DNA from 3 places in the Propionispora hippei DSM 15287 genome. Region 3 is predicted to be linked to each of the others. Evidence: riboswitches for the same ligand, from Rfam matches in the RefSeq annotation. Region 3 holds a riboswitch; each other region holds the start of a gene.
What was found. Region 3 has a riboswitch for lysine ahead of F3H20_RS11230 (diaminopimelate decarboxylase family protein). Riboswitches for the same ligand answer to the same signal wherever they lie in the genome.
Positions count from the first base shown of each region.

Region 1: it holds a riboswitch for lysine, as region 3 does, so the genes downstream of both, dapB (4-hydroxy-tetrahydrodipicolinate reductase) here and F3H20_RS11230 (diaminopimelate decarboxylase family protein) in region 3, are expected to answer to the same signal.
Region 2: it holds a riboswitch for lysine, as region 3 does, so the genes downstream of both, F3H20_RS12360 (amino acid permease) here and F3H20_RS11230 (diaminopimelate decarboxylase family protein) in region 3, are expected to answer to the same signal.

Region 1 is NZ_FQZD01000006.1:198,021-208,462, reverse strand. Features, by position in the region: gene dapA (4-hydroxy-tetrahydrodipicolinate synthase) at 1-135, opposite strand, end outside; gene dapG (aspartate kinase) at 205-1,425, opposite strand; gene F3H20_RS04360 (aspartate-semialdehyde dehydrogenase) at 1,436-2,467, opposite strand; gene dapB (4-hydroxy-tetrahydrodipicolinate reductase) at 2,702-3,496, opposite strand; lysine riboswitch at 3,625-3,802, opposite strand; gene F3H20_RS04350 (hypothetical protein) at 3,973-4,686, opposite strand; gene F3H20_RS04345 (YlmC/YmxH family sporulation protein) at 4,765-5,052, opposite strand; gene F3H20_RS04340 (hypothetical protein) at 5,067-5,378, opposite strand; gene dut (dUTP diphosphatase) at 5,496-5,945, opposite strand; gene F3H20_RS04330 (M16 family metallopeptidase) at 5,986-7,224, opposite strand; gene F3H20_RS04325 (N-acetylmuramoyl-L-alanine amidase family protein) at 7,448-8,338, opposite strand; gene F3H20_RS04320 (glycosyl hydrolase family 18 protein) at 8,363-9,580, opposite strand; gene F3H20_RS04315 (polysaccharide deacetylase family protein) at 9,735-10,442, opposite strand.
Region 2 is NZ_FQZD01000021.1:27,871-38,312, forward strand. Features, by position in the region: gene F3H20_RS12335 (DMT family transporter) at 1-521, opposite strand, end outside; gene F3H20_RS12340 (peptidylprolyl isomerase) at 675-1,289, opposite strand; gene F3H20_RS12345 (DUF1987 domain-containing protein) at 1,737-2,129, shown strand; gene F3H20_RS12350 (diguanylate cyclase) at 2,149-3,789, shown strand; gene F3H20_RS12355 (amino acid permease) at 4,123-5,505, shown strand; lysine riboswitch at 5,621-5,800, shown strand; gene F3H20_RS12360 (amino acid permease) at 5,933-7,348, shown strand; gene F3H20_RS12365 (TMEM165/GDT1 family protein) at 7,787-8,467, shown strand; gene F3H20_RS12370 (class I SAM-dependent methyltransferase) at 8,654-9,403, opposite strand; gene F3H20_RS12375 (hypothetical protein) at 9,595-10,101, opposite strand.
Region 3 is NZ_FQZD01000017.1:31,632-42,073, reverse strand. Features, by position in the region: gene F3H20_RS11275 (methyl-accepting chemotaxis protein) at 1-3, opposite strand, end outside; tRNA gene F3H20_RS11270 (tRNA-Arg) at 317-392, opposite strand; tRNA gene F3H20_RS11265 (tRNA-Gly) at 406-479, opposite strand; tRNA gene F3H20_RS11260 (tRNA-Pro) at 495-571, opposite strand; gene sdhB (succinate dehydrogenase iron-sulfur subunit) at 764-1,522, opposite strand; gene sdhA (succinate dehydrogenase flavoprotein subunit) at 1,541-3,292, opposite strand; gene F3H20_RS11245 (succinate dehydrogenase) at 3,370-3,990, opposite strand; gene F3H20_RS11240 (Fe-S-containing hydro-lyase) at 4,055-4,612, opposite strand; gene F3H20_RS11235 (fumarate hydratase) at 4,628-5,470, opposite strand; gene F3H20_RS11230 (diaminopimelate decarboxylase family protein) at 5,988-7,232, opposite strand; lysine riboswitch at 7,343-7,518, opposite strand; gene F3H20_RS11225 (metallophosphoesterase) at 7,577-8,056, opposite strand; gene F3H20_RS11220 (XTP/dITP diphosphatase) at 8,053-8,643, opposite strand; gene rph (ribonuclease PH) at 8,640-9,380, opposite strand; gene F3H20_RS11210 (histone deacetylase family protein) at 9,395-10,442, opposite strand, start outside.

The sequences.
Region 1 (10,442 bases), on a different contig from region 3:
TCCCGCGATCACCAAACCGTCCGAACCATTGGCAGCCAAATGTGTAGCTAACTGAGCAGCGGCAGCATAATTAACCCGCAAATCCTCATGAAAAGGAGTAACCATCGCTGTAAACACTCTGCCAAAATTCCTCACAAACGCCCCTCCTGTTTTTGTTTATTAATAAGGTAGAGGATATACCCACCTAACAGGGTTCGTTCCGGCTCACCCTGCTAGGCCAAACTTTTCATGCAACGCCAATACCGCCGCCTGCACATCCTCCCGTTTCACCAGGGCGGATATGGAAGTATGGGAGTCGACTGTTTGCAGAATGGATATCTTATTGGTAGCCAACGCCTCCACAAAGCTGGCCATAACGCCGGGTACTTCCCGCATGCCGCCGCCGACCACCGATACCTTGGCGCAGTCATAGGTTACGGCTACCTGATAACCGCCTTCCCGCAGCCGGTTAACAGCCCGTTCAGCGGCATCTCCCGCCACAGTAAACATAATCTGTCCGGGATGAACGTTAATCAAATCCACGCTGATGCAGCTTTCGGCCATCAGCTTAAACACCTGAAAGCTCGAACCATGAGCAGCTCCGGCATCAATATTTACCCGAATCTGGGCAATATTGCTCAGTGAGGTTACGCCAGTGGCAATCCGATCGCTAACAATAGTTCCGCCGTTCTCATCCTGACCGATGTTCGTAATCAGTGTTCCCGGTTCGTCGGAGAAGGTGGACTTAACAATTAAAGGAATATTTTTCTGCATGGCAATTTCCACCGCCCGGGGATGAATGACCTTGGCTCCCTGGTGCGCCAGTTGGCAAACCTCGCCATAGCTGATACAGTCAAGAATCTGCGCACTCTTCACCATCCGCGGATCGGCTGTCATAATCCCGTCGACATCGGTATAGATTTCGATCATTTCCGCCGACAGTGTCGCGCCGAGCGCCGCCGCTGTCGTATCACTACCGCCGCGGCCCAGCGTGGTGAACTCCCCTTCGGTGGTCATCCCCTGAAAACCGCAAACGACCGGAATCCGGCCAGCCTTAATCAGGCTTATAATGCGGGACGGCTCAATCTTTAAAATCCGGGCGCGGCCAAAATGATTGTCGGTAATAATGCCGGCCTGCCCGCCGGTCAGCATAACGGCATCCATGCCGGCTGCCTGCAATGTGCCGGCCATAATCACTGCCGAAATCATTTCACCGCAATACATCATATGGTCAAGTTCCCGTGCGGCAATGTTTTTATTGGCGGTCCGGGCCAGGCCGATAAGGGTATCTGTAGCGTAATTCTCCCCTTTGCGACCCATAGCGGATACCACAACCACCGGGCTGTAGCCCTGGCTGCGCACTTTTTCCACCTTGCCTACCACCAGTTTTCTAACATCCTCATTGGCGACCGATGTGCCGCCAAATTTCTGGACAATTATACGCATTCCCAACACCTCAAACTAAATTATGTCCAATCATGTATTCCGCAATCTGCAGTGCGTTCAAAGCCGCGCCTTTGCGGATTTGATCGCCTACAACCCAGAGGTTCAAGCCGTACGGTACCGATTTGTCCTCCCGGATACGTCCTACGGCCACATCGTTTTTGCCGGAGGTAAGCAGCGGCATAGGATACACCATATCTGCCGGCTCATCCTCCACCACAACACCGGGGAAAGCGCTCAATAAATTCCGGGCCTCCTGGGCCGACAACGGTTCTGCCAGTTCCAGATTGATCGACTCGGAATGACTGCGGAACACCGGGACCCGCACGGCTGTGGGCGAAATGCCGATTGTATGGTCACCCAGAATTTTGTGTGTTTCATGAACCATTTTCATTTCTTCCTTGGTATAATCGCCGTCAACAAACACATCGATCTGCGGCAGCAGATTAAAAGCGATTTGGTAATGCTTCGGCAGGCTGGCGCCCGGCAGAATATTAGCTTCGATCGACGCCCGTTGAATATGGGCAACCACCTGATTTTCCAGTTCATCAATCGCTTCTTTACCGGCACCGGAAACGGCCTGATAGGTCGATACGACGATCCGTTTAATCTTCGCTTTGTCATAAATCGGCTTTAATGCCATCAGCATAATAATAGTAGAACAGTTCGGATTGGCGATAATGCCTTGATGTTCTTTAATCGCCTCAGGATTTACCTCGGGAATGACCAAGGGCACCTTCGGATCCATGCGAAAGGCGCTGGAATTGTCAATGACGACGGCGCCGCGCTTTACAGCCTCGGGAGCCAGAGCCTTACTCGCCGCGCCGCCGGCAAATAAAGCAATCTGTACATTTTCAAAGGATTCCGGTTTGGCTTCTTCTACAGTATAAGTTTTTCCCATAAAGTCGATTTTTTTACCTGCCGAACGGGAGGAAGCCAATAGTTTCAATTCGGCAAACGGAAAATTACGCTCTTCAATCAGTTCCAGAAACTCCTTGCCTACTGCGCCAGTAGCCCCGAGTATTGCAACATTATATTTTTTCATTCCCAATCGCTCCTTTTCCTGTAAGGCGTGTCTTTAAACTATCCGAAACGCTCCCTGACAGCGCTTTTTGTGCCATACTTCGCTAAAATTTTTGAAAATAGGGGCCGCTATTCCTGCAAAATTTCGCGTGCCCTTTAGGGTATATCTCGTCTGGCGCAAAAAATCAGTCGCCATGGATCATTCCGTTAGTGTGAAGGCACGCCCTAGCACCGTTCATACTCACCATATTATGCATTAGTCCAAAATGTTCTCCAAACCACAAACCAGCCCCGTGATAGTAAGTACCCGCTTGCAGGCAAGCACCACGCCGGGCATGAATGACTCACGGGAGATCGAATCATGACGGATGGTCAAAGTCTGCCCCAAGCCGCCGAAAATAACCTCCTGATGGGCGACATAGCCAGGCAGTCTGACGCTATGGATACGAATACCCTCCAGTTCGCTGCCTCGGGCACCGGCCAGTTTTTCCTCTTCGTTCGGATGGCCCTGTTTTAAGAAACCCCGCTTTTCGGCAATCAACTGTGCCGTCCGCAGCGCCGTACCGGAGGGAGCATCCAGCTTCTGGTCATGATGCAGTTCGATAATTTCCACATGAGGAAGATACTTTGCCGCGTCCTGCGCCATTTTCATCATTAATACGGCCCCAATAGCAAAGTTAGGCGCAATCAACGCGTTGACCTTTTTATCGCTGCATAACCGCCCTACTTCTGCCAAATCATCCGCTGATAAGCCGGTTGTACCCACAACAGGACTTACACCACAGGCAATAGCCGTGCGAATGTTGGGCATCACTGCGGCGGGATTAGTAAAATCAACCATAACCTGCGGTTTGGTCTCGGTGATAACCGTCTGTAAATCCTTGCCTACCGTAACGCCGATCTTGCCTATACCAATCAGTTCGCCGGCATCGGCAAAGCTGGAGTTCACATCCATAGCACCGACCAGTTCCAATTCCTTGTCATTATATACGGCCTTCAACACTTCACGGCCCATTTTGCCGTATGCGCCGCACACTATTACTCTAATCACAAAAGTCCACCTCCTAAAATAATAAAAGACAGCCGGTGAATGCTTATCTCACCGGCTGTCTTATTTGTGATTAGACAGCCAAAACCATGACATCAGGAAATATAACAAAAGAATATCCCCTGCCGTCGATTTGAGATAGCGCTCCACCAAATACCACTTTGGTGACAGTCTTAAACCTATTCGATGTAAGACCAGTATACAAGGCTTGGCCGCCTTGCTATACTTCGGCAAACAACCCTTTCCTTTCAGATCATCGACACCACTCTAGCTGAAAGTACTCATCTTGTTCGCACCTCTACTCCACCCCGCGCAGGATGAGGTCTATTTATTTTACGTACATTGTATACTAAGCGTTCCATCAGTGTCAATCTTTTTGCGAAAAAAAACACCGACCGCCGCTTAACTCGCCTTTACTCCTGGGAGTAAAGGCGAGTTAACCGCTGGAGCCGTTTAGTCAATTTCAGATTTTACAATCACTATTTGGTATTGTGACTTTCCACTTCACTGGCCCCGTTTTGCCGCAATACCTGAGCGGCGGCATTTACCTTGGCAGCGTCGGCGCGGATAACGGCCAGCGTATTGCCCTGAGCCACACTTTCCTCATACCGATGACTAGCCTCGGCCGGAATGCCCCAATCAATCAGGCCGCCGGCAATACCGCCAGCTACAACACCACTGATAGCTGCCGCAATCGGACCGGCGGCGATAACCGGACCAATCCCCGGAATAGCCATAGCCCCGGCGCCCAGCAGCAAACCGCCAATACCGCCAATAGTGCCGCCCGTTAAAGCGCCGTCGGTAATATCGTCGTCATAGTATTCGGGTTTGCCCTCTCCTTCCCGCTTCTTGCTTACCAAATTGATCTCTTCGGTGCTAAAGCCCTGCTGACGCAATTGCTGAGCAGCCTGCTCGGCGCTGCTGCGTGACTTAAATACCCCAACGACGCTTTTTGTTCCTTTACCGGCAGCTTGCGAAGACTGGGTGCTGTTTGACGCACCGCTATTCTGGCCGCTGCTTGAGGTAGCTGTTTGACTCTGCGATGCATTTTGTGCCTGCATGCCGTTTGTTGCCTGTCCCTGCGCACCGGCGGCGTTCTGGCCGCTGCTTGAGGAAGCGCCGGCGTAACTGTTAACGACTGCACTGCTGGCAGTTTGTTGCGTAGAAGACTGGTTGTTTCCGGAATTGTTCATAAACAGACCTCCTAACATTGAAGTATGAATTGGACAAAGTCCAATTCTACCATGTTAGTTTGTCCATTCTGCCGCTTACTATGTATTGCCGGTTCGACGAAGCATGCGGGAATTCGACACTTCTCCTGCCTGCTGCAACTCAATAATTATGACATCGTCGCCAATTTTTTTAACACTGTCCCAGGGAATGGCGGAAACTTTCGTATCGCTTAAAAAATGCAAAAAGCTCTGGCTCACCGGCAGAATCAGGGAGTCAATTTCCCCGGTTCTGGCATCAAACGTAAGCTCACACTCGTTAATGACTCCCAGCCGCGCTCCGTCACCGATATTGATGACTTCTTTTCCCGATAATTCACTTAACCTCATATTTTTCTTCACTCCTAATTCTTGTTAAAAAGGCGCATAACCAGGGGCTGCACAATAGCCAGGCCAATGGCCAGACAAGGCAGCGGGTCCATAGCGACGCCCAGCAACAGGATCTTTTCCGGAACATCAATCTTTAAAAACGAAAGCAACATAATGAGCGACAGATAAATGCCGCCAGCAGCCGCCAGCAGCTCCTGCACGGCCAGCGACAAAGGGGATGCCTTGGGTTCCACCTTGCCGGCCTGCTGCCGCAGCCAACACATGCGCAGCCAGATGGATACAGGCAGCATAAGCGCCAGTGTAAAAAGAACAAGTAAGCTAATCAACCCCGCACCTCCACTGCCAGTGTCATTACATCGTATGGCAGAGCATAAAAAAATATGTATAAAAAATGCGCCGAAACAGCAAGTAAAGCTGTTCCGGCGCATTTTACACGATCAAAATTACCGGCCCGTACTGCCGAAGCCGCCGGCACGCCGGTCGGTCGGCTCCGTATCATGATCTGCCGTTAAGTATTTATAAAAAATTCCCTGAGCAATCCGTTCGCCCCGCTCAATCCGCACCGGACTGTCACTGTCGTTGCGCACGGCAATGAAAATATGACCCTCATTATCAGGGTTGTTATAATAATCGGCATCAATAATGCCCTGACTATTGGCCAGGCTCACGCCCCGTTTGATCGCCAAGCTTGAACGGATGTGAATGCCCAAAAACTCATCCGATTCCATATAGGCTTTTAAACCTGTCGGAATGAGCGCCAGTTTGCCTGGCGGCAGTTCTGCCGCCGCAGCCGCCGCCAGGTCGTAGCCGGCACTGCAGGCCGTTTTTCGCTCCGGTAAAGCAATACCGGAGCATTCAAATGCCGAAACCAATTCAAATCCCCGCTGTCTCATCACTTTTTCTCCCAATCGTCAGCTTTTTCGATCGTCAGCCTTACGGCCAGATTGACTCGTCCACAGGCCCTAGCGCCGTAAAGCACATCCGCTGCGGATCAAACAAGTCAACCGCAATCCGCCTGATATCGTCCAGCGTCACCCGCTCGATTTTGGCCACCACCTCGTCCAGCGTGATATAGCGTCCCAAACTGATTTCCAGCTTACCGAGCCGCGACATTCTGCTGCTCGAACTTTCCAGCCCTAATAGCAGGCTTCCCTTTAACTGTTCCTTGGTTTTGGCCAACGTTTTTTCATCGATCCCCTGCTCCCTTAAGTCAGCTACATTTTGCAGGATCAATTCAAGTACCTGGGCAAGGTTGCCCGGCCTGGTTCCGGCATAGACGGAAAATAAGCCGGCATCACTGTAATTGGTCTGATAGGAATAGACCGAATAGGCCAGTCCCCGTTCTTCGCGGATGGCTTGAAACAGCCGTGAACTAATCCCGCCGCCTAATATATTATTTAAGATGTGAATGCCGTACACATCGGGCGTCCCCTGTGGCACACCCGGCATGCCGATGCACAAATGCACCTGTTCGGTATCCTTACTGTACACGCTGTATCCCGGTTGCAGTTCGGGCGGCATTACAGCAGCCTGGTTCTTGCGTCCGGCTAGTTTGCCAAAATACCGTTCCGTTAATTGCAGCAATTTTTTGTGCTCAAAATTGCCTGCCGCCGCGATGACAAAATTGTCCGGCGTATAAAACCGGCCATAGTAGTCCCGCACCATTGCCTGATCAAACTTCTTGATCGAGGCGGCAGAGCCCAGAATATTGCTGCCCAGTTGATGGCCGGGCCAGATTTTCTCCAAATGAATATCATGGACCAGTTCATCGGGCGAGTCCTCATACATATTCACTTCTTCCAGAACAACTTCCCGCTCGCGGTTGATATCTTCTTCGTCAAATTTGGAGGTTAGCAGCATATCGCTAAGAATGGAAATCGCCAATTCCAGATGAGTATCCAGCACTTTAATATAGTAACAGGTGTGTTCCTTGGCCGTAAAGGCATTTAACTGCCCGCCAATGGCATCGACTTCTTCCGCGATATCTTTGGCACTGCGGTTGGCCGTTCCCTTAAACATCAAATGTTCAATAAAATGGGAAATACCGTGATTATGCTCCGTTTCAGAACGGGAACCAGTACCCACCCACACCCCCAGTGTCACCGACTTGACATAGGGAATGGCTTCCGAAACAACTCTTACTCCATTTGGTAAAGTAGATTTACAGTACATAAAAAACTCCTTTTTATTTTAAATGGGCATAGGCATATGACAAAGATTTAACTTAATTAATTTCGTGTAAAATTCCAAATTTCCTGCTGTGAAGTATTTATTATATTATCTGCCCGATACCGCCGGGTGCGCGAAACCCTGCTGCAGCAAGCCCGTTATCAATTTACAGGAAAAGGAGAAGACAGAGATGCGCTACACATCCCTGTCTTCCCGCTGCAGCCGACTACCGGTTGGCAAAATAAGCCGCAATGCCATTAAAGACACCTTGGGCTACTTTACCCCGGTAGGCATCGTTTTTCAGTTGAACCGATTCCTGCTCATTCGTTACGAAGCCCATTTCCACCAGTACTCCCGGCATGGTGGTATTGCGCAACACATAAAAGGTTGCCGGGGAAATTCCTTTATCAACAGCACCAGTCGTTTTGATCAGCGCCGTTTGTACAGCGCGGGCCAAATCCGGTGATTTATTGCTGTGGTAAAAGGTCATGGCGCCGGCGATATTGGAGTCCGGATTGGAATTGGAATGGATGCTGACAAAGATATCGGCCTTTTGCTGCTCAGCCATCGCTACCCTTGCCTCCAGTTCCTCTCCCAGCGAACTTCCCTCTGGCGCGACCGTCCGGTCGGTGTCACGGGTCATAATAACCTTTGCACCGGCTTGTACCAATTTATCACGCAGCTTTAACCCGACTGCCAGGTTGTTGTCCGACTCGCGGTCATTATTGGCAACCGCACCGGGATTGCTGCCACCGTGACCGGGGTCCACCACGATCACCTTGCCGCGCAGCGACGCTGTGTTGCCTACACCGCCGGCCGTGTCACCGGGCGAACTTGGCAGCGGGATTACATTAACCGGTGAAGAAGTACCGCTACTGCTTTTTCCGCCGCCGAAAATATTAAAAATTGGTCCTAGCACTTTGTCAAACAGAAAGCCGAATACCTGCTCAAAAAAACCGGAGCCTCCGCTGCCCGAATCCTTACTGGCAACCGTGGAGGAAGCCAGCGTGCCAAGCACCGAATCGGCACTTGCCGCATGAGCGGCCGAAAGTGGCAGCAGGAAAGTACACACCATTAGAAACAGCATTCCCCATGCCAGTAGTTTTGTATTATACACTGGTTACCTCCTCGTTGCGTATTGTCACTTCTTAAAACCATGTTCTTTAAAGACCTGCCAATAGCCGGGGTCTTCCTCGCCAAGCTTCCACAATGCGGCGCCGGCAATATCGTATTTGTTGACTAGATCCAGCTTGTACGACAAGCTTTTGCTATTTTCAAACCAGACCTGATGAGACGTACCATCGGTTGCCGTATAGTCAAAATGCGGCGCTTTGGCTTTATCGTCCCAGACAATATCGGCGTTATATTTTTCGGCCAGTGCCATGGCCGGCGCATATTCAATGCTTTCCACGCCTTTAGACGACCAGTCGTAGCCATAGCCGGGAACACACAGGTACAATTTATTCTTGGGAATATACTGCAAGGCGTATTGCAGGCTCTTTTCCACCCAGCCGATATCGGCAATCGGTCCGGCGCCGCTCCATACACCATGATTGTCATAGGCCATAATCATGATCTTGTCGGCATATTGGGCCAACGCAGCGTAATCATAAGCGGCGGCCACATCGTTATCCTCATTCTGTTTCGGGAAAACGTCGATGGAAACAACATAGCCCTGCGGATGCAGACGATTATATAGTTCCTTCATAAACGCCGACAGGTTGTCCCTATCCTGGGCTGGAACCATTTCAAAATCAACATTGATTCCATCCAGGCCATACTGTTTTATATATGCCTCCATACTGTCAATGGCCTTGGTTCGCAAAGCCGGGTTATCCAGTATGGTATGAATCGGAATCTCGGACTTTTCCTGCTTGGCATTATTCACAAGCAGTAAGGCGGAAATGTTGTTCTGTTTGGCAAACTTTACAACGGCGGCATGATCATTGCCACCGCGGTCCTTCACTGTGCCATTGCTTTGCAAAGTTGCCCAAAAAGGAGCAATGGTGTTTATTGTGTCGGTATGCTGCGACATCGCCTTGAAAGAAGACGTGTCGGTATCCCACCACTCGGCGTAAAAGCCGACAAGATCTTTGGCGCTTTTACCGCCTAGACCTGTAGCGGGTGGATTATTATTCTTCGTTCCGTTGGAAAGGTCGGTGGACGACCCCAGTAATTTGCCTAACAGCAAACCCAGGATAATGTCAAGAAGCCCGCCACCGGAAGATGAACCCGCCGCAGTGGTCTGTGCCAACAAAGGATTGGCTGCAGCGGAGGCAGTCGGTGCCAAGGGCATAAAGATGGTTGTGGCCATCAAGAAAAGCACCATCCAGGTGACCTGCAATTTGTAGTATTTCATATATCAACCTCCATTCCAGACAAGCCTACCGTACTAACCTCATCAGGCAGAACGGCACACGACTATCAATAACCCATAGTCGTTATGTAAACATAATAGCATGGAACAGCTTATATATCAATAAAAAAAACAGGCAATTTTATGCCTGTTTCTGCTATTTAAGTATATCAGATACTGTTGTTATCGTATATCCTCTTTCTTTCAGCTCCTTAATCAGCGTTGGCAAAGCCGCTGCTGTCGGGGCTGTAGGGTGCATGAGAATAATCGCACCGTTATGTACTTTTTTTACCACTCTGGCCGTAATGATCTCCGGCGCCGGCCGTTTCCAGTCAACCGTATCAATACTCCACAGAATGTTTCTATAGCCCAGCTCGCTGGCGGCCTGCAATACCATATCGTTATATTCGCCATAAGGAGGGGCATACAGCGTGGTTTTTATGCCGGTAATCTCTTTAATCAGGTTCTCCGCCCGGGTAATTTCCTCTTGATTCTTTTCCTTGCTTAGGCTATTGGGATGAGGATGACTGTAAGTATGATTGCCTAATTCATGGCCCCGCTTTCCAATATCTTTCAGAGCGTCCGGAAAGCGTTTGGCCCAGCTTCCCCCGATAAAAAAAGTAATTTTTATCTGATTGTCATCCAGCGTTTTCAACATATCCGGCAAAAATTCCTCACCCCAGAACACATTGCAGGCAAAAGCTACCTTGGGTTGCTGTTCATCACCATGAAATATGGCCTCCGCCTGTCCCGCCGGCTTTACCGTAGAAATTATCGGCTGTAAAAAGCCAGCCAGCGCAGCCAATACCAGGAAAACCCCGGCAGCAAAAAAAATATACCACTGCCGCACACGAGCCACTATCAT
Region 2 (10,442 bases), on a different contig from region 3:
TTATGAGAGAAGTGATCGATCAGGATAATATGAGCTGTCCAGAAGAAGGCCCCGACCAGTTCCAGCAGGTCGCCGTAAGACAGCGAGAGATTTTCCTTGACACACAGGAAAAACAGGCCGGTGACAGCCAGCAGCGAGCTGAGCCAGGTAATGAGACTGGTGCGCTGTTTTAAAAAGATGCCGGCGATTGGCACCAGTACGGTATACAGGCCAGTGATGAAGGCAGCCTTGCCTGCCGTGGTGTACAGCAGGCCTACCTGCTGCAACGAAGCGCCGCAGAACAGGATGCAGCCGGCCGCCAGACCGACATAGGTGGTATTGGCAGTCGCTGCCGGTGCGGGCTTCTCAGTTTTCTTAAAATAGAGAATCAGCGGAATGAGTGAGGCGCTGCCCAACGCAAACCGTACGGCGGTAAAGGTGAAGGGACCAATGTGGTCCATACCTACTTGCTGGGCCACAAAGGCAAAGCCCCAGATAGCGGAGGTTAAGAGCAGCAGCAGGTTGGCTTTGGTTCTTTTCATAATGGAACATTCCTATCCTAGTGTTTCCTCCGGCGAAAGACCGGAGTATATCACCGGCCTTTTTTCCAGCAGACTTCATTGTCGTAGGCTTACATAGGTGCGATATGTGCGCTCCTCCTTGCCTGCTGAAAAAATTCTCGGTGCTATACTCCATCATTCCGCCGACGGAGGCACTATCGTTATTTTTTTGATTACCACATCTTCCAGCGGTTTATCCTGGGCGCCGGTTTTGACTTTGCCGATGGCTTTCACCACATCCAGGCCTTCCGTTACCCGGCCAAAGACGGCATGCTTATTGTCCAGCCAGGGCGTGGCATCGAGGGTGATGAAAAATTGCGAGCCTCCTGTGTTGGGACCGCGATTGGCCATGGAGAGAATGCCGGCCTTGTCATGTTTAAGATCAGGGCTGAATTCGTCGGGAATGGTATAGCCGGGGCCGCCGGTGCCGTTGCCGGTGGGATCACCGGACTGAATCATGAAGTTGTCGATAACGCGGTGGAAAATCAGACCGTTATAGAAGCCCTTTTGGGCCAGGGTGGCAAAGTTGCCGGCCGTTTTGGGTGCTTTGTCGTCAAACAGTTCAACCTTGAAGGTTCCCTTGGAGGTTTCAAAGACGGCAGTCCGGTTTTTGACGTCGGCGCCCTGCGCCTGTTGCGTTTCCCGGGCCGGTTCGGCCGGTTTAGCCGGCGCCTGTTGGGAGCAGCCTGAGCCGGTTAATAACACCAGCAGCAGGCCGGTGCAAAGAGCGGTGCGGAACGAGGTGGTCATCGGATATCTTCTCCTTTGTTGTTCGCCCTGAGCGGACGGGAAAGCCCCGTGTCAATCATAGGCGGAATGCGGTTTTGGACAATGTGGTTCTTGGAAAAAGAACTCTATTTTCTTAGAATAAAGCCAAGTAGGCCGGCATGTCAAGTCGGAGCGGTCTACAGGACCTTGTCAGCCTTAATCGGGTGGATACTGGCGGTCTATTTTCCGCAACCCTTCGTTGCCGTCAGTTAGCATACTTACGGTATGTCGCCCTCCTTCGCCTTGTGTTGCAAAAAATAGCCTCGCCCTTATCCTGCCGTTTTAAGACTGACAAGGCACTGGCCGGGTGACAGGGTCAAAAATTATTTATTGTCAAAACCGTACCGGAAAACAGCGATAAGAAGGGAATAGGGTGAAGACTGGCGAAAAGGTATTCCTTGTAAATATAAAAGGAGAAAACAGGATATTATGAAGCCATTACATATTGAGCAAACCAGTTCTACGCCGGGAGTTTTGTTTGAACCGGACCGGCATAGGCTGAAAATAATCGGACAATCTTATCCGGATAATGCGTTTGCCTTTTATGGGCCTGTTTTTCAGTGGCTGGACGAATTTTTAGCGGAGTGTGAAAGTTCCATACTATTGGAACTTTATTTCCAGATACCTTATATCAATGCCGGCAGCACCAAGTGCATCCTGCTGCTCTTGGAGAAGCTGACGGCGGCGTACCGGTCAGGCAAGCAGGTTGTCGTTCAGTGGTATTATGACGGGGATAGTGAAGTGGCGCAGGAATGTGCGGTGAAGTTCCAGGAAGATTTGGAACTGCCTTTCCGTCTGATTCCGCTGGAGGAAGACGTATGAGTGTCAGAAGGTGAGAAGTATGAATACTACCAATAAGAGAGACTGGATGATAAAAGATGAAGAACTGTTTGAGAGTGAGCAGCAGGTCTTGCTCCAAACGATGAGGGACTTGGTTAATCCCCGCTACGCGGACAGCGCGCTCTTGCCCCGTTACCGTGAACTGGCCGAGCATTACCGGCGGCTGCTGCAGATGACCCGCAAGACGTTTCTGATCAGTGATAGGCAGGGGGAATTTTTGCAGCAGTACCAGCATGATATGCAAAATTTGCTGGATCATGCCAACCAGGGTTTTTTGACTTTCGGAGCGGATTTACGGGTCAACCGGTATTACAGTGCGGAATGTCTCCGTATTTTTAGCGGTAAGATCGATGGCGCCGGCATTGTCGATCTGCTGGACCCCGAGGGTGAGCAGGAAGAACTGGCGGAGTTGCTGAGCCAGGTGTTTCTGGTCGATGAAACGGAAGGAAATGAGCTGTTGCAGCAATTGCCGCCGGTCTTTCATATTAACCGGAAAGTGATTTATGTGGAATGCAAGCAGATTTTACAGCCCTGTGACGGCATTAATCGCCGGGTCATCATGCTGGTGTTGACCGATATCAGCGATAAGCAGAAAGCGGAAGAGAAAATCAGGTATCTCAGCTATCATGACAAGCTGACTACTCTGTATAACCGGGCGTATATTGAAATGATGCGTGCTGAACTGGAAAAGATGGAGTTTTCGCCGTTAAGTGTCATTCTGATAGATATGAACGGACTTAAACTGGTAAATGACGTATTCGGTCACCATGAGGGTGACAGCCTGCTGACGGCGATGGCCGAGGTGTTGAAGCAGTCCAGCCGTTCCACCGATATTGTTGTCCGTTGGGGCGGCGATGAGTTTTTGATCTTGCAGCCGCTCACCAGCAGCCAGGAATGTGAAGCGGTTTGCTGTAAAATCCGGACGGCCTGCCGGCTACGGGCGGACACGCCTATTCCCTTGAGCGCCGCCATTGGCATGGCGACCAGGGAGGACGGCTTTGCTACCCTGGCGGAATTGTTCAGTATCGCCGAAAATCGGATGTACAGTCATAAGCTGCTGGAAAGCCGGACAGTGCGGCGGGAAATCATTATGGGTATGGAGAATACCCTGCATACCCGCTGTTTTGAAGAAGCCGGACACAGCGCCAGAGTATGTCAGTTGACCGCTGAGTTTGCCGCGTATATCGGCCTGGACATGGACGGTCCGGATATGAAACCGCTGGTCTTGCTGTCGGCGCTCCACGATATTGGTAAAGTGGCCATCCCCAGGGATATACTGGGGAAACAGGCCCCATTGTCAGCAGAGGAATGGGAACTGGTCAAAAGTCACAGCGATATCGGCTACCGGATGGCGCAGTCCATCGGGGAGGCGGTGCTGGCCGAGGTCATTCTGGCTCTTCATGAGCGTTGGGATGGCAAGGGTTATCCTTATGGCATAAAGGGTGATAAAATTCCCTTGCTGGCCAGGTTGTTTTCGCTGGTCGACGTATTTGATACCGTTACCCATGAACGCCCCTATGGCGTGGTTATGACCAGGGCTCAGGGTGTGGCTCATGTTGAAAAAGGCAGCGGCGGCCAGTTTGATCCGCGGCTAACCGAGCAGTTTGTCCGTTTTATGCGGGAAAGGAAAAAAGTGGTCTAGGACGTTTGTTTATAACTTATAACAAGGCGGGCTGGTCGCGCGAAAAGGAGCGCGATCAGCCCGCCTTTGGTGTTTGCACGGTCCCGATTAGCAGTTGAATTGCCGGACGGTTGTGTTTTCCAGGAGAACACAGTGGGAGGCTAAAAAAATCAGGTAACAGGCGTGAGGCGGCTGTGTATGCAGCATGTTTTTCTATGTCTGTTGCCAGTAGACAGGGATAACAGCGTTAAATAGGGTGATTGTGTACTTTACACAGAGGACATAGTTATGTATAATTTACTGAGTGTAAATAAGTTGGGTAGAAATAAGGAACGGAAGTGGAGTGAAGTAAGAATGAACCATCCTAATGCGGAGGAAGGAAACATTCAGCGGGGCCTTAAGAACCGTCATATTCAGATGATTGCTCTGGGTGGCGCCATTGGCACCGGCTTGTTTTACGGCTCGGCCTCGGTCATTAAGCTGGCGGGACCGGCCATTACGGTATCGTATTTAATCGGCGGCATCATTATTTTCTTTATCATGCGGGCCTTGGGTGAGATGTCGGTGGAGCAGCCGGTATCGGGTTCCTTCAGCCAGTATGCCTACCAATACTGGGGTGAACTGCCCGGCTTTATCGGTGGCTGGAATTACTGGTTCAACTATATTGTAGTCAGTATGGCGGAGCTTGCCGTTGTCGGCACTTATGTGAATTACTGGCTGCCGGATATCCCCATCTGGGTATCGGCGCTGGTTTGCCTGGTGGCAATTACCGCCATCAATCTTATTCATGTGAAAGCCTTCGGCGAGTTCGAGTTCTGGTTTGCCATTATCAAGGTGCTGGCTATTGTCGGCATGATTGTGTTTGGTGTAGCTATTATTGTTTTCGGCTTCGGTCACGGCGGCGTGCCGATTGGCCTGGGCAATCTCTGGCAGCATGGCGGCTTTTTGCCTAACGGTGTTTACGGCGTTATTTTATCGTTAGTCATGGCCATGTTTTCTTTTGGCGGCGTGGAACTGATCGGTATTACCGCCGGCGAAGCGGAAAACCCGAGAAAGTCCATCCCGCAGGCAATCAATCAGGTGGTTTGGCGGATTTTACTATTCTACGTCGGAGCGCTGACCGTTATTTTGGCTATTTTCCCCTGGAATGAGATGGGGACTCAGGGCAGCCCCTTCGTGCAAATCTTTACCCATGTGGGTATTCCGGCTGCAGCCCATTTGTTGAACGCGGTTGTGCTTACGGCAGCCTTGTCCACCTATAACAGTGCGCTGTACAGCAACGGCCGGATGTTGTATGGTCTGGCCCTGCAGGGCAATGCCCCGCGGCTGTTTGCCAAATTGAACACCTCCGGTGTTCCGGTAGCTGCCATTTTGGTATCGTCAGGCGTTACGCTGTTTGCCGTTTTACTCAGCTATATCGATCCGGACCGGGTGTTTTTGTATTTAATGGCAGTGGCGACTATCGCCATTATCATTAACTGGGCTATGATTTTGTTAGTTCAGCTTAAATTCCGGCAGAAGAAAGAGGCCGAAAAAGCGGTGCTGACCTACAAGCTGCCCTGGTATCCCTTTTCGTCCTATATCAGCCTGGCTTTTCTGGCCTCCATTTTAGTCATTATGGCCTTAATTCCCGATATGAGGTACTCGCTTTATATCGCACCGGCCTGGCTGCTTTGTCTGTACATCGGTTATCAGGTAAAGGCCAAACGGCAAAGTGAGCCTGTACGAAACTATTAACAATAGCAATTTATTGTAAAAAATTCGAAATTTGTTTTTATTTTTAGCACAGAAACGTAAAAGTCTCTTCCTAAAACACAGGGGATCAAGTATAATAAAAATTAGTTTAATACGGTGATCAGATAGAGGCGCGGGGATTATGAAACTGCAGTGAGCTGGCTGGCGATAAAACTGCAGCGGAGGAATACCCGCCGAAGCGGCCGTGCCCTGGCCAGGGCGGCTGCTGGGGTTGTATTGAATAAGTACAACACTGTCATCCGGGTTTCCCACCATTGGATGAAGCGCTATCTCACAGAAAGTTTTACTGTCATGGTTTATGCGGTAATCGTACGGTTGTGAGATGGCTCACGACCGTTTTTTTTTGTGAGCGAAAGGAAAGCGGTTATGGCGGGTTAGGCTGCAGGTTATTAAGACTAGGAGGTATTATATGTATAAGCAGGAAGATATTTTGAAAGAGCTTTGCCCGGCCAAACCGGAACTAAAGCGGGAGATGAAATCGCGCCACTTAATGATGATTTCCATTGGCGGAACGATCGGTACCGGCTTGTTTTTAGGTTCGGGGCAGACGATCAGTCAGGCCGGCCCGGCGGGTGCCATCATCGGATATTTGTTCGGCGGCTTTGTTATGTATATGGTGCTGCTCTGTCTGGCGGAGCTTTCGGTGGCTATGCCGGTTTCCGGCTCGTTTCAAAGCTATGCGTCCCAGTTTATTTCTCCTGGCGCAGGCTTTACCACCGGCTGGCTGTACTGGATTAACTGGGCGGTCTGCATTGCTGCCGATTTTACGGCGGCCGGAATTATCATGCATAACTGGTTTCCCCAGGTTGACACCTGGATTTGGAGCGGTATTTTTGCATTGGGACTGGCTCTGTTGAATGTTATTTCCGTCAAGGCCTACGGCGAGGCTGAATTCTGGTTTGCCGGCATTAAGGTTGCCGCCATTGTGTCGTTCATTATTGCCGGAGCCGGCCTGATGTTTGGTTTTACCGGACATGAGGGAGCTATTGGACTTAGCAATTTCCATACCGGCGGCGGTATTTTCCCCAATGGGTTTTCGGCGGTGTTTCTGACGATGATTGCCGTTTCCTACTCCTTTCAGGGAGCAGAACTGGTAGGCATTGCGGCAGGCGAATGCAAGGAGCCGGGCAAAAACGTGCCCCGTGTCATTCGCGGCATTACTTACCGGATTATGATTTTCTACATTTTGGCGATGATTATTCTGGCCGGAACGATTCCCTGGCAGGAAGCCGGCGTGCTGGAAAGTCCCTTCGCTCATGTGTTCGGACGCATTGGCATTCCCATCGCCCAGGATATTATGAGCTTTGTGGTGCTTACTTCGGCATTATCGGCCGGTAATTCCGCCCTGTACGCCTGCTCGCGGTTATTGTGGTCAATGGCCCAGGAAGGGCTGGCACCCCGTTTTCTTGGCCAACTAAACCGCAATGGTGTTCCTTTTTACGGCGTTATTGCTACGCTGATTCTGGCATGCCTGTCGCTGCTGACCAGTGAGTATGCGGCAGACACCGTCTATCTATGGTTAATGGCCAGTACCGGCCTGACCGGCTGCCTGATCTGGGTTATTATTGGCTGGTGCCAGATGAACTTCCGTAAGAAATTTTTGGCGGCAGGCGGTTCGGTGAAGGATCTGGTGTTCCGGACGCCCTGCTATCCGCTGGTGCCGATGCTGGCTATTGGGCTGAACCTGGTCGTTATCATCAGTCTGTATTTCGACGAATCCCAGCGTATCGTGCTGTATACCGGCTTCCCCTTGCTGGCAGCCATTTATCTGTTCCATGAAGTTTTCCTGAAAAAGCGGACTGCCGTAGCTCCTGCGGCGGAATAACACGGTCCTTTTTTACCGTAAAATGGTTGACGTGAAGCCGTTTATGGTGTAGAATGTTAAAATCATAAGATAGTTTCTAAAGGGGAGTAGCTCTTGGAAACAGAGTCAACATACTGGCGGTTTTCCCGTCTGGCTCTGTTTGTTGGCTTACCGTCAATTAGCGAGACCTTTAGTATGGCCTAGTGTCATACTAAAGGTCTCGTTTTTTGTATGATCGGAAGGGACAGTCTTTCTGATCGAATAAATGGAGACTTAATACAGACGGTGTTTGGACACCGCCTGTATTGTAGTCGAGATTATCCAGGGACTTAGCAATCTTACTCCCGCTTGTAAAGGTGGGAAGTTTTAGGTCGGGTTAGTCATTGGATAAATAAGGACGGAAGCGCTGGCCGGACCGGAGATCAGTCCTGCAGATCACAGAAAAAAGGGGAGATCGTAATGGCTTTTTTGACTTCGCTGGTCTTTGTTGTTCTGGCGGAAATGGGGGACAAGACTCAATTGCTGGCTATGGCATTTGCCGCGAAATACCGTTGGCAGACCGTGTTGTGGGGGATTTTTGTGGCCACTCTGGTCAATCACCTGTTGGCGGTAGTAGTGGGCAGTTATTTGACGGAATTTATTCCGCTGCAATATGTGCAAATCGCGGCGGCGGCTTCATTCATTTTATTCGGTCTGTGGACTATCCGGGGCGATGAACTGTCCGGCGAGGATGAATCCTGCCGGTACAATCCTTTTTGGACGGTGGTGATCGCCTTTTTTCTGGCGGAAATGGGGGACAAAACCCAACTGGCGACAGTAGCCCTGGCGGCGCAGTTTCATCATGCTCTGCCGGTTTGGCTGGGGACTACGACAGGCATGATGATTGCCGACGGGCTGGGTATCGTGGTTGGCTGTGTAATGGGGCAACGCATTCCCGAGCGGGTAGTTAAGTGGTGCGCCGCGATGATTTTTTACTTATTTGGCCTGTTTGGCTTGTACCAGTCGCTGCCGGAGCAGTTTCTTACCTGGCCCGCGATAACAGGCTGTATCGGCGTCCTGGTGATTCTGACCTATTTGGCTGCACGCATGGAGAAGAAGGTGGAACCCCCTTGCTGTATGCGGGAATCGTCCGGACGTTAAGGAAGAAACTGATTGTAACGTTTGCGGGAATAGTGCTGCAGGATAGGCGTGCTGGTTGCCGCTGTTCAATGATTTAGTTTCCGTTAAAGGAAAACGCAAGCTGTCCACCCCTATAGGTGCATAGGCTTGCGTTTTTTCGATTAGCCATTCTCATCAGACTGTAATGTTACGATTGAGACAGTCTTTTTAAGCCTTTTTAATCGCAATAACTTGAATACGTCTGTAATCAGCGATCCATTGTCCGTTTTTCCATATACTGTTTCTGCAAAGTCTTTCTGTTTCAGATAATATTTCTTCTTTTTCTTCATCTGAGAAATTCAGCAAATCACTCGCAAAAAATTGGCAAATCCAATTGTACAGTCCTTTTTCACCATCAGCGAGTGGTGTTGGCCTATCGTATTCAATGAGGTGTTTTACTTCAAAACCAACTTGTTCTAATAATAATTTATATTTTTCTTTTGAAGGGAAAAAGAACGGAGAACAGTAAATATACCGTTGTTGTCCTGCAGCTTTTTCAAAAGCTGTTTGAATTTGATGTATGTTATTTTTTGCGCCAAATTCACAAATCAACATCCCATTATTTTTTATAGAATTATGAATTGAATGCAACAATTTTTCCTGGTTCTGGATCCAGTGAAAGACTGCATTTGAAAAAACCGTATCAAATTCATTTTTATAAGGCAAATTGGTTGCATCTTGTACCTGGAAAATTAAGTTGGGATAATTGGATTTTGCCTTATCAATCATATCTTTTGATGAATCTGTGCCGATAACAGTCGCACCGTTTTTTGCCAACTCGTTTGTCAGTACCCCTGTACCGCATCCTACATCTAATATTTTTTGCCCTTTTTCCGTATTTACAAAGTCAATCATTGCTTTACCATATTCAGCTACAAAAGAATGTTTGTTATCATATAGCTTGCTGTTCCATTTCATTTTTTCTACCTCCACAAATTATTACTATAAGTATTACATAATACCCCGGATTAGAAGATTAAGCAGGATAATGAGAAGCCAAAGGAGATACTATAGGGTTGACTGTTATAAGTATTGTATGGCTTGGTTTGTTGAAAAGAAATGCCCTGCTGTCGCAGGGCGGAGATAAGGCGGCAAAGTTTTTCTGAGAGTTATTCGCCCGCTTCGTATTGGATTTCCCAGGACAGGGTGCCGGGGCGGCGGCTGTCCTTAAACAGTTTCCGTTCGTGCATGCTGTAGCCGGTTACGGTGATTTCGACTGCTCGCCGGCCGGGGGGGAAGACCAGATTAACGGTGCCAGGAGAAACGGTGTCGGTCTGGCCGTTTTCCCAGACAATTTTAATCAGAGATTTTTCCGCATGCTCACCGGTGGCCTGAAAACTTACAATGTGCAGGTTTTGGGCAAAGCGGCCGGCAATGGCCTGGGGAAAGGCGGCGCTGCCCTCAAATGGCACTGACTGGCCGTAGAGAATCCGCAGGGTCGGCAGCGGGGTAACCGTCATAATTTTAGGAGTGGCGACCTGGGACGGCGTTGTTTCGACGGCAGGCGGCTGGACCGATGGCCCGGCGGTTTGACGCTGCTGCAGTCCCCAAAGACCTGAAACCAGCGCTAAAGTAAGCAGGGCACCGACAGCAAACGATTTTACATGGGGCAGCATAGTTCCCTCCTCAGTAAAACAGCGGTGTGCTCAGACTGCCGGTTACATCGCTTCTGCGGCAGCAGGCTGATGGCTACACCGGTGAATTGTTTATGGTTTCAATCGGAATAAAAGTAGGAATGCTATTATCATAACGGAATTTGCCGGGAATCTCAAGTTAGGTACCCACTGATTAATTCACGCTGCGCGTCCTGACGGATCTTTTTCCGCCTGGCTGCGTCAGCAAAACCTTGAAATAGGGGCCGCGCTATTCCTGCGGCTTTACTTCCTTGCCTGGCGGAAAAATCTTTCGCCAGGCCGACACTTTCATTTAATCAGCGGGTACCTAGTGTTCTGCCAGC
Region 3 (10,442 bases):
CATAATTCCAATCCCTTCTCTATGTACTTCAAAATCAACTAGTTGAAACAGCTTCCGGCATAAAATAATCAACTACCAAAGGCGGTTGCTTATTTACCCCGGCATACTCAAATAACAATTATCCATTAATATCAATACTCTAAAAATAATATACTCATTTTACCAAAACTCTTAGAACCAGTCAATCAGCTTAACCAAATATTAAAAATCCAAAACCTAACTGTCTTGTTTTTTGTCTCCCAAATGATAGACCTGGGTACTTATAATACACAAAGGCCTTCCGCTTTACCGGAAGGCCCATTTCATTAAATTTACATGGCGCGCCTGGCACGATTCGAACGTGCGACCAACCGCTTAGAAGGCGGTTGCTCTATCCCCTGAGCTACAGGCGCATTGACAAAAATATGGAGCGGGTGAAGGGAATCGAACCCTCGTAGCTAGCTTGGAAGGCTAGTGCTCTACCATTGAGCTACACCCGCATAACATTTTAAATATGGTCGGAGCGGCAGGATTTGAACCTGCGACCCCCTGGTCCCAAGCCAGGTGCTCTACCAAACTGAGCCACGCCCCGTTAATCACAAAATATATTCTACTTCATTCTTAATATTTTGTCAATGTTTTTCTTTTCACCAGCATTGCTGAATGATCATTTTAAACAAAATCTCTCTTTTAAGCTTAATTATAATAACATACATACCTTACATTGTCAATATGCAAGGAGCAGCACCTCCCGTTAAGACAGAAGGTGCTGCTTATTCCTTAATTACTTATTTAACATGTTCAGCAAAGCTTGTTTGTTAGCATCACGGTTTAACTTGGCAATATATTCGGTCAGCTTAATATCTTTCGGGCAAGCCTGTACGCAGTTTTGGCTGTTGCCGCAGCTACTGATACCGCCTTTTTGCATCAATGCGTTAATACGGTCTTCCTTATTGTACTCGCCGGTAGGATGCAGGTTAAATAAATGAGCCTGCACCATCGGAGCCGGTCCAATGAAATCGGAACCGGAGTTTACATTCGGACAAGCGTGCATGCAGCAGCCGCAGGTCATGCAACGGGAAATCTCATAAGCTGTATCGGCAGTCTTAGGGTTTTGACGGGGAGCATCATTATGAATCTGCCAACTGCCGTCCACTTTTACCCAAGCCTGTACCTTTTTTAAGCTTTCAAACATGACCGAACGGTCAATCATAAGATCCCGGATAACGGGGAAGGTTCTTGCCGGAGCCAGTCTGATCGGCTGTTCCAGATGATCAATCAGAGCGGCACATGCTTGCTGTGCCTTACCGTTGATAACCATCATGCAGGCGCCGCATACCTTTTCGAGACAATTGCATTCCCAAACAACAGCCGTTGTCTTCTTGCCGTCCTTCGTTACAGGATTTTTCTGAATTTCCATCAGCGCCGCAACCACATTAAGTGCCGGGCGATAGTCTACTTCAAATTCTTCCGTGTAAGGCTGGGAAGTAGGACCATCTTGTCTTTCTATGATAAAATGTACTTTTTTCTTTGTTTCTGCCATGATTAATTTACCTCCCTCTTACTCTTTCTTAGCAACAGCATAGTTACGCGGACGCGGTTTCACCAAGGAATGATCAAAGTCGCCATAGCTGATCTTAGGTTCTTCGGTTGCCGGATCGAACTCCGCAACGGTTATTTTCATGAAACGTTCGTCGTTACGTTCAGGGAACTCCCGTTTAAAGTGAGCCCCGCGGCTTTCATCACGCATACGTGCTGCCTTAGTTACAACCAGAGCGTAAATAATCATATTGCGCAGTTGTCTTGCAAACATAGCCTCCTGGTTAGCCCAGGTTCTTCTGTCGGATAAGCCGATATTATTCCAACGCTGAAGAATTTTCTTTACTTCTTCGAAGCAATAATCCAGGTCTTTGTTTACCCGTTCAATGGTAACGTACTGGTTCATTAAATCGCCAAGTTCATGGTGAAGTTCATGAGCATTTTCCGTACCATCCATTTTGAGAATCGCATCATATTCATCCTGGCACTCTTTTGCTGCCCTCGCCAAATCTTCATCGGTTAGTTCCGAGCCTTTATTGCCTTCTTTGGCCCAGCGCATAGCTTCCGGACCGGAAACCGTGCCGGAATAAGCGGCGGAAAGCAGCGAGTTTGCTCCCAGACGGTTTGCACCGTGATATTGGTAGTCACATTCGCCGGAGGCCATAAGGCCAGGAATATTGGTATTGTGTTTGGTATCTACCCAGATGCCGCCCATGGAATAATGGACAGACGGATAAATCTGCATCGGAACTTTACGGGGGTCATCGCCCACGAATTCCGAATACATTTCCAAGATACCGCCCAATTTACGTTCCAGATATTCGGCCGGAATATGCGAAAGATCGAGATATACCTTATTCTCGCCATTAATACCCAGCTTCTGGTTTACGCACACATCATAAATAGCGCGGGATGCCACGTCACGGGGTACAAGATTGCCATAGGCAGGATACATTTCTTCCAGGAAGTACCAGGGTTTGCCATCCTTGTATACCCAAACCCGGCCGCCTTCACCACGGCAAGCTTCAGACATCAAACGGTTTTTGTCTGAACCAGGGATAGCGGTGGGATGAATTTGAATAAATTCGGGGTTGCCAATATGCGCGCCCTGCTGGTACACAGCAGATACGGCCGATCCGTTACAGATCGTCGAAGCGGTACAGCGGCCGAACACCATGCCGGGGCCGCCTGTTGCCAGGATAACCGTATCGGCACGGAACGCTTTGATTTCCATAGCGTTCATATCTTGCGCTACGATACCGCGGCAAACGCCTTCTTTATTTTTAATGACTTTGATAAATTCCCAGAATTCGTATTTAGTAACAGCACCTTTTACTTCCCAGGCCCGAACCTGCTCGTCCAGGGCATATAAGAGCTGCTGACCGGTCGTCGAACCGGAAAACAAAGTACGTTTGTTTTTCTGGCCGCCAAAATTACGAAGGTCAAGAATACCTTCGGCCGTACGGGTAAAGGGAACGCCCATGCGATCAAACATTTTGATCAGTTTAGGTGCGGCTTCACACATGCCCTTGATTGCCGTCTGATCGGCCAGGAAGTCACCGCCATAAACGGTATCATCAAAATGTTCATACGTACTATCATTTTCACCCTTTGTATCCATGCAGGCATTGATGCCGCCCTGGGCACAAAGCGAATGAGAGCGCTTTACCGGGCAATAGGAGAATAATTCAACTTCGCCGCCGGCTTCACAAATCTTCAAGGTAGCCATTAACCCAGACAAGCCACCACCAACAACAATAATTTTCTTTTTCACTTGGGTTCTCTCCTTATTATCATAAATATACAATAATTACCTACTGGTTAAACCGTATCTATTGATTTACCTGCCAATTATGCCACATAGGCGGCCAGAGCAACCAAACCAATAACCGACAGCAGAATACACAGTCCCCAAGCCGCTTTGTTCACAATGCTTTGCGCACGCGGTCCTACTGTAATGCCCCAGGTAATGCAGAACGTAAACAAACCGTTGGTAAAATGATAGATGGCAGCAACCAAACCAATTGCATATAAAACAAACACTACAGGATTGCTTAAATAATTGTGCATAAGTGCATAACCAATTTCGCCATGTCCCATCCCCTTGATGTAGACGCGTAGATAGCCTACATGCCAGATAATGAACGCAAAGGTATACCAGGCGCTCATTCTCTGCAGATAAAACTGCCAGTTGCGGCCATAACCGTATTTTGCCACATTATTCTGAGCCTGCAAGGCTATATAAGCGCCGTAAATGCCATGGAACAAAAGCGGAATGGCAATAAACAGAATTTCCATGGTCAAGAGAACCGGGTGGGGAATGCTCGCTAAATGGGCAACGGTTTCATCAAAAACATGGGGTCCCGCCAAAACTGTAGAAATCGAAAATATATGTTCCAGCAAAAAAACGCCGATAGGTGCAACCCCACAAATGGAGTGCAGACGCCGAATGTAAAAATCTGTATTACTCATGTTTCAACCTCCTGTAATATTGCGTATAGGCCAAACCTATACCTGAAAAATTCACCGTTTCTTTCTACAGTCTGCGATAGGGTTTCTGACCTTCTTCATAGTAACTGTTGCCTTCCGAGTCAATTACCACAATAGCCGGAAAATCTTCAACCGTCAAAGCAGCCACTGCCTCAGGGCCCAGATCAGGGTATGCCAGCACTTCATATTTTTTAATGGATTTAGCAATTAACGCTGCCGCGCCGCCAACAGCCGCAAAATAAGTAACACCATGTTTTTTCATGGCATCCACCACAGCCGCCGAACGCGAACCCTTGCCAATCATGCCTTTAATCCCTTGCGCCAGCATGGTCGGCGTATACGCATCCATACGGCCCGAGGTAGTCGGTCCTGCCGAACCGATCGGATCACCCGGTTTAGCCGGAGTAGGTCCCAGATAATATACAATTTGATTATTCCAGTCCACCGGCAATTTTTCACCGCGGGCCAGGGCTTCCGTCATCGTTTTATGCGCTGCATCGCGGGCACTGAAGATCGTTCCCGTAATCAGTACACTGTCGCCTGCTTTCAGTTTGCGGGACTGCTCTTCCGTCAACGGGGTAGTAATACGAATTTTTTCTTTCATCTTACAGCACCTCCTCTACAGTTCAATCTCAGCATGCCGTGTAGCATGACAGCTAATATTTACAGAAACGGGCAGACCGGCAATATGAGTCGGATACCACTCAATATTAACAGCCAGCGCGGTGGTCGTTCCGCCAAGCTGCGGTCCAATACCGATTTTATTAATTGATTCAAGCAGCTCTTCTTCCAGTTTAGCGTATTCCGGATGCTCGTTGCGTTTGCTGATGGAACGGACCAAAGCCTTTTTCGACAGCAATGCCGCCTTTTCCATCGTTCCGCCGATTCCTACACCGACGACAATCGGTGGACACGGATTTTCTCCGGCGTGGATAATGGTGTCTAAAACCACCTTTTTCACGCCTTCCACACCATCGGCCGGTACAAGCATTTTTAAAGCACTTTTGTTTTCACTGCCAAAGCCTTTCGGCGCCAGTTTAATTTTTACCTTGTCACCGGGAACAATGGACGTGTGAAGTACTGCAGGTGTATTATTCGTAGTATTTTTGCGATTAAAGAGCGGTTCCGCCACAACGGATTTACGAAGATACCCCTCGGTGTACCCTTTGGCTACACCAGCATTCACCGCGTCCTCCAAACAGCCGCCGGTAAAGTGGACATCCTGTCCAATTTCCATAAAAATGACCGTCATGCCAGTATCTTGGCAGATCGGCCTGTCCTCATTTTTGGCAATGTCGGCATTCTTAATAATTTGACCGATAATGTCTTTTCCCAGCGGAGATTCTTCGGTTTGCTGTCCCTTTACCAGTGCGCTGTAAACATCTTCCGGCAGATAATAGCAAGCCTCCATACACATCTTGGCTATTGCCTGCGTAATTTGGTCAACCTCGAGCGTGCGCATCCAATACCCCCCGTTATTTTTTATTTGTACGTTAACTTGGTCTATCGGCTTATCCTATCCTATTAGATGGATTTTCTGCAAGTTCATATTTTCACTCACATAGGTAACCTACCGTTAACCAGTACAATCTACGCTTTAGTATACCATAGATAAATTGGTTTGCCAATTATCTACATAAAACAGTAAACAATTTATTGTTCTGTTCTGAACAAAAAAAACAAGCAAACTCTTGGCAATATTATCGGATTTTTTAGGACTGTCTATTCGTAAAGCTATCGGACTCCCGCAGTTCTTTCCTAGGGCGTGTCTGAGAGCTAACGGAATGTTCCGTGGCGAGTAATTTTTGCGCCAGACAAGGCAACATTTTGAAGGAATAGTGGGCCCTATTGCAAAAAATGTTAACGAAGTATGGTGTAAAAATTACCGTCAGGGGGCGTTTCGGATGGTTTTCAGGCATGCCCTAATAAAAGATAAAAAAGTAGTGCCGAGAATCTCGTTCTCAACACTACTCTCTGTTTTAAAACTCCAGCGTTGCAAAATAATCTTCAATTGTTTCGGCGCGGCGGATCAACTTCACGCTGCGGTCCGGCCGCAGCAGTAACTCAGCGGAGCGAAGCTTTCCATTATAATTGAAACCCATAGCGTGCCCATGGGCACCGGCATCGTGAATCACCACGACATCGCCGATATCAATCATCGGCAGCTTGCGGTTAATGGCAAACTTATCATTATTTTCGCAAAGTGAGCCGGTTACATCGTAGATATACCCTTTCGGCCAGTCTTCCTTACCGACTACCGAAATATGATGATAGGCCCCATAAAGTCCGGGACGCATCAGGTTGGCCATGCAGGCATCAAGTCCGACATAATTTTTGTAGATTTCCTTTTTATGCAAAACGGTGGATACCAGATAACCATAAGGACCGGTAACCATACGGCCGCATTCCATCGCCAGTTTTAAAGGATGCAGTCCGTTAGCCACGATCTTTTCCTCATACGCCTGCTTGATACCCTGGCCCAGACGTTCAAGATCGACTGCTTCCTGCTCCGGCCGGTACGGAATACCGATACCGCCGCCGAAATTGACAAACTCTATGCGGATACCCAATGACCGGTTAACTTCCAATACTAAATCGAACATCATATGAGCGGTTTCAATAAAGAAATTATGATCAAGTTCATTGGAAGCAACCATGGTATGAAGGCCAAAGCGTTTTACCCCTTTTTCCTTCACAATGGCCAGGGCCGACAGTAGTTGCTTTCTGGTCAGTCCGTATTTGGATTCCTCCGGATTGCCGATGATAGCATTGCCGCCTTCCCGGAGCGGGCCCGGATTATAGCGGAAGCAAAGCACCTCCGGGATGCCGGCATGTCTTTCCAGATAATCGATATGACTGATATCGTCCAGATTGATCACGGCACCCATTTCACGGGCTTTCTTAAATTCAATGGCCGGCGTATCATTGGAGGTCAGGATAATCTCCTCGCCCTGCAGCCCGGCTCTTTCTGCCAGCAAAAGTTCCGCCAGCGAACTGCAGTCGGCCCCAACACCTTCTTCCCGCAAAACTTCCATAATGGAAGGATTGGGAGTCGCTTTTACGGCAAAATACTCCTTAAATTCAGGCGCCCAGGCAAAGGCATTCAATAAAGCGCGCACATTGTCCCGGATAGCCTGTTCATCATAAATATGAAAAGGCGTTTTATATTCCTCAATAATCCTGTGAATTTCATCTTTAGAAAATGGTAGTTTCTTTTCCGCCATGTTAAAACCTCCTCAATATAGTTGGACAAGAAGCCGCCATAAAACACAAAAAGCGACTTGCGTACAATCTCACAAATCGCTGAAATGGTAAAGGAAGTTTTACCCACGTGCAAGATAGTAGCGCTCCCCTTGATATCCATCAAGCGACAGTCCGGTATTTCTTAAACACAAGACCAGCGGCAATCCCTGGCAAAGACTGCAGCTTCGGCGGCTATCCCTTTCCCTGGCTTCACAGTTCGCCAGACTCCGTCAGGTACTATTGATAGACCGCACCTCTACCACAAAATAATATAAACTTGTAACTTATCATACAGGATATGCCTATATCCTGTCAATATATATTCTTATCTGATATCAATGATCTGAGCCGCAACCTTACCCTGATCAATCACTAGCAGGGCGCAAGTCGGTACGTTGCCCCGCGGAAAGCCGGCGCTTCCCGGGTTTAAAACCAGCAAGTCGCCTTCCCAGGTAATATCGGGGATATGGCTGTGCCCGTAAATAACAATATCGACCGCAAGATCATTGGCCTTTTCAATCAGCTCCCGGGTGCCGTATTTTACTTCATAACGATGACCGTGAGTCAGCCAAATGCTTTTTCCTTCCACGGTTAAAAATTCATCTAACTTGGCGGTAGCATGATAACCGTCGCAATTTCCCGCCGCCGCCACCACCGGCACCGTTGTTAAGCCTTCAAAAAAGCGGATGTCCTGACTGTTATCGCCGGCATGAAGCCATAAATCCATATCCGGCAACGCTTTTACCGCTTGGTTAACCATAATGCCCCGGCCATGGGTATCGCTGATGACGCCGATCTTTTTCATGACATATATCCCGCCATCTTATCCACCATATGCCGTACAGCCATGCCGCGGTGACTGATTTTATTTTTTTCTTCCAAGGAAATTTCAGCCATGCTTTTGTTTAAAGCCGGGATAAAAAACAAGGGATCATAGCCAAAGCCGCCCGTTCCCCGCGGCGCCTGAAGAAGTACTCCCTCACAATAGCCTTCGGTCGTCAAAAGCGTGCCATCGGTATCCAAAAAAGCCAGTACACAGCAAAACCGCGCCTGACGGTCAGTTATCCGCTGCATAGCGGCCAGCAGCTTTTCGTTATTTTGGGTATCTGAAGCCTGTTCTCCGGCATACCGGGCGGAAAGCACCCCCGGTGCTCCGTTTAAAGCAACCACTGCCAGCCCCGAATCGTCGGCCAGGCAGGCCTTTTTCGTATATTCCTGATAATGCCGCGCTTTTAGCACCGCATTCTCGGCAAACGTGCTGCCTTTTTCCACTGCCTCCGGAATACGGTCAAAGTCGGCCAGGGAAAGTACGGTAACCGGCAAATGAGCCAAGGCTTTCTTAAACTCGGCGACCTTCCCTTTATTATAGCTGGCAATCACTATCTCTTTCACGGTTCACGCCCTACCTTCCAGGCCAGCGGCCCCAGAATGTCCTTTTGGTAATCAATCAATGCATGGATGCCTTTTTCACCGTAATTCAGCATTTCATTCAACTGCTGGCGGCTGAAATCGCTTTTTTCTCCCGTTCCCTGCACCTCGACAAAGGTACCGCTGCCGGTCATTACCAGATTCATATCCACGGCGGCATGAGAATCCTCTTCATAGCAAAGATCCAGGGCTGTTTCGCTGCCAATGACGCCTACGCTGATTGCCGCCAGGAAGTCCCTGACCGGAAAAGCCTTGTCTTGCTTATAGATGGTATTTACCGCATCAACCATGGCGATAAACGCACCGGTAATGGCCGCTGTCCGGGTGCCGCCGTCAGCCTGCAGAACATCGCAGTCCAGCCAAATCGTTCGTTCTCCCAATGCCTTTAAGTCTACCACGCTGCGCATGGCCCGGCCGATTAACCGTTGAATTTCATGGGTACGGCCGGTAATCTTTCCTTTGGCCGCCTCACGGATATTACGGGTCTGCGTGGAACGGGGCAGCAGGGAATACTCCGCCGTAATCCAGCCCTCACCGGTTCCCTTCATAAATGGAGGCACTTTTTCCTCCACTGTCGCCGCACAGATTACCTTCGTATTGCCGATTTCAATCAGCACCGAACCTTCCGCATATTTTAAATAATTGCGCGTAATTTTCACCACACGCATTTCATCCATACTTCGTCCGTCAATCCGTTTCAAATTCGTCACCGCCATCATAATTTTTCTACTTCCCAGTGCTGCTTATCCTGTAGCAAATAGTACCGGTATTCTCCCCGCTTTTTCGCCGCCAGCACCGCATCCTTGGCGGCACGGCGGCAAGCCGGGCAGGCATCCTTCGTTATTGCGGCGGCAAAAGCCGACCGGTCCCGTTCCTGCCAGCCTTCTACCGCTGTCCCCAAAGTAAAATAGCCTGAACAGTCGGGGCAAAGCCGTACTTTTTCCGTCTGCCTCTCGCTAATGCCGCTTTCGTCATAATAGATGCTGCGGCTGCGGTGCCAAAACTCCCCAGCCTCCTTACATAATTGCCGGGAAAGCTCCTCCCGGCGCGGCCAAACCTTCAGCCAGTGTTCCGTCAATTTTCGAACGTACGCCTGTCGTTGCGAATCGCTGGTCTGCCGCTTATTAGTCAAGGGATCCGGTTCAACTACCTTATGATAATTCAATTCCGCCATAGCCAGAATGATTCCTGCATTGACGTACGGCAGCGCATCCTCAATGGAATAGCCGCCTTCCAATACGGCCATATCAGCCTTAAGCTTGTCGGCCAGACGGGCATAGCCCTGCGCCGTAACAGCCATGTTGGCCAGTGGGTCACTGTAATGATTATCTTGCCCGGCCGAGTTAATAATCATGTCCGGCTTAAAATCATTCAAGATTGGCAGCACCACCTGATCCAGCACATAGTGGATATCCTCGTCGGTGGCTCCCGGCGGCAGCGGCAGGTTGATTGTTGTGCCAAACGCCGCCGGACTGCCGGCTTCCTCGACAAAGCCGGTCCCCGGATATAAAGTGCGTCCGTCCTGATGAAATGAGATGAATAGCGTATCCGGGTCATGGTAGAAAATATCCTGCGTTCCGTCACCATGATGAACATCGGTATCCACAATAGCAACCCGTCGTATGCCATACCGCCGGCGCACATATTCTACCATGACAGCTTCCGTATTAATGGTGCAAAAACCCCGGATACCATGTACCACCCGCATGGCATGATGTCCCGGCGGCCGGACCAGCGCAAAGGACCGTTTCACCTCCTGCCGC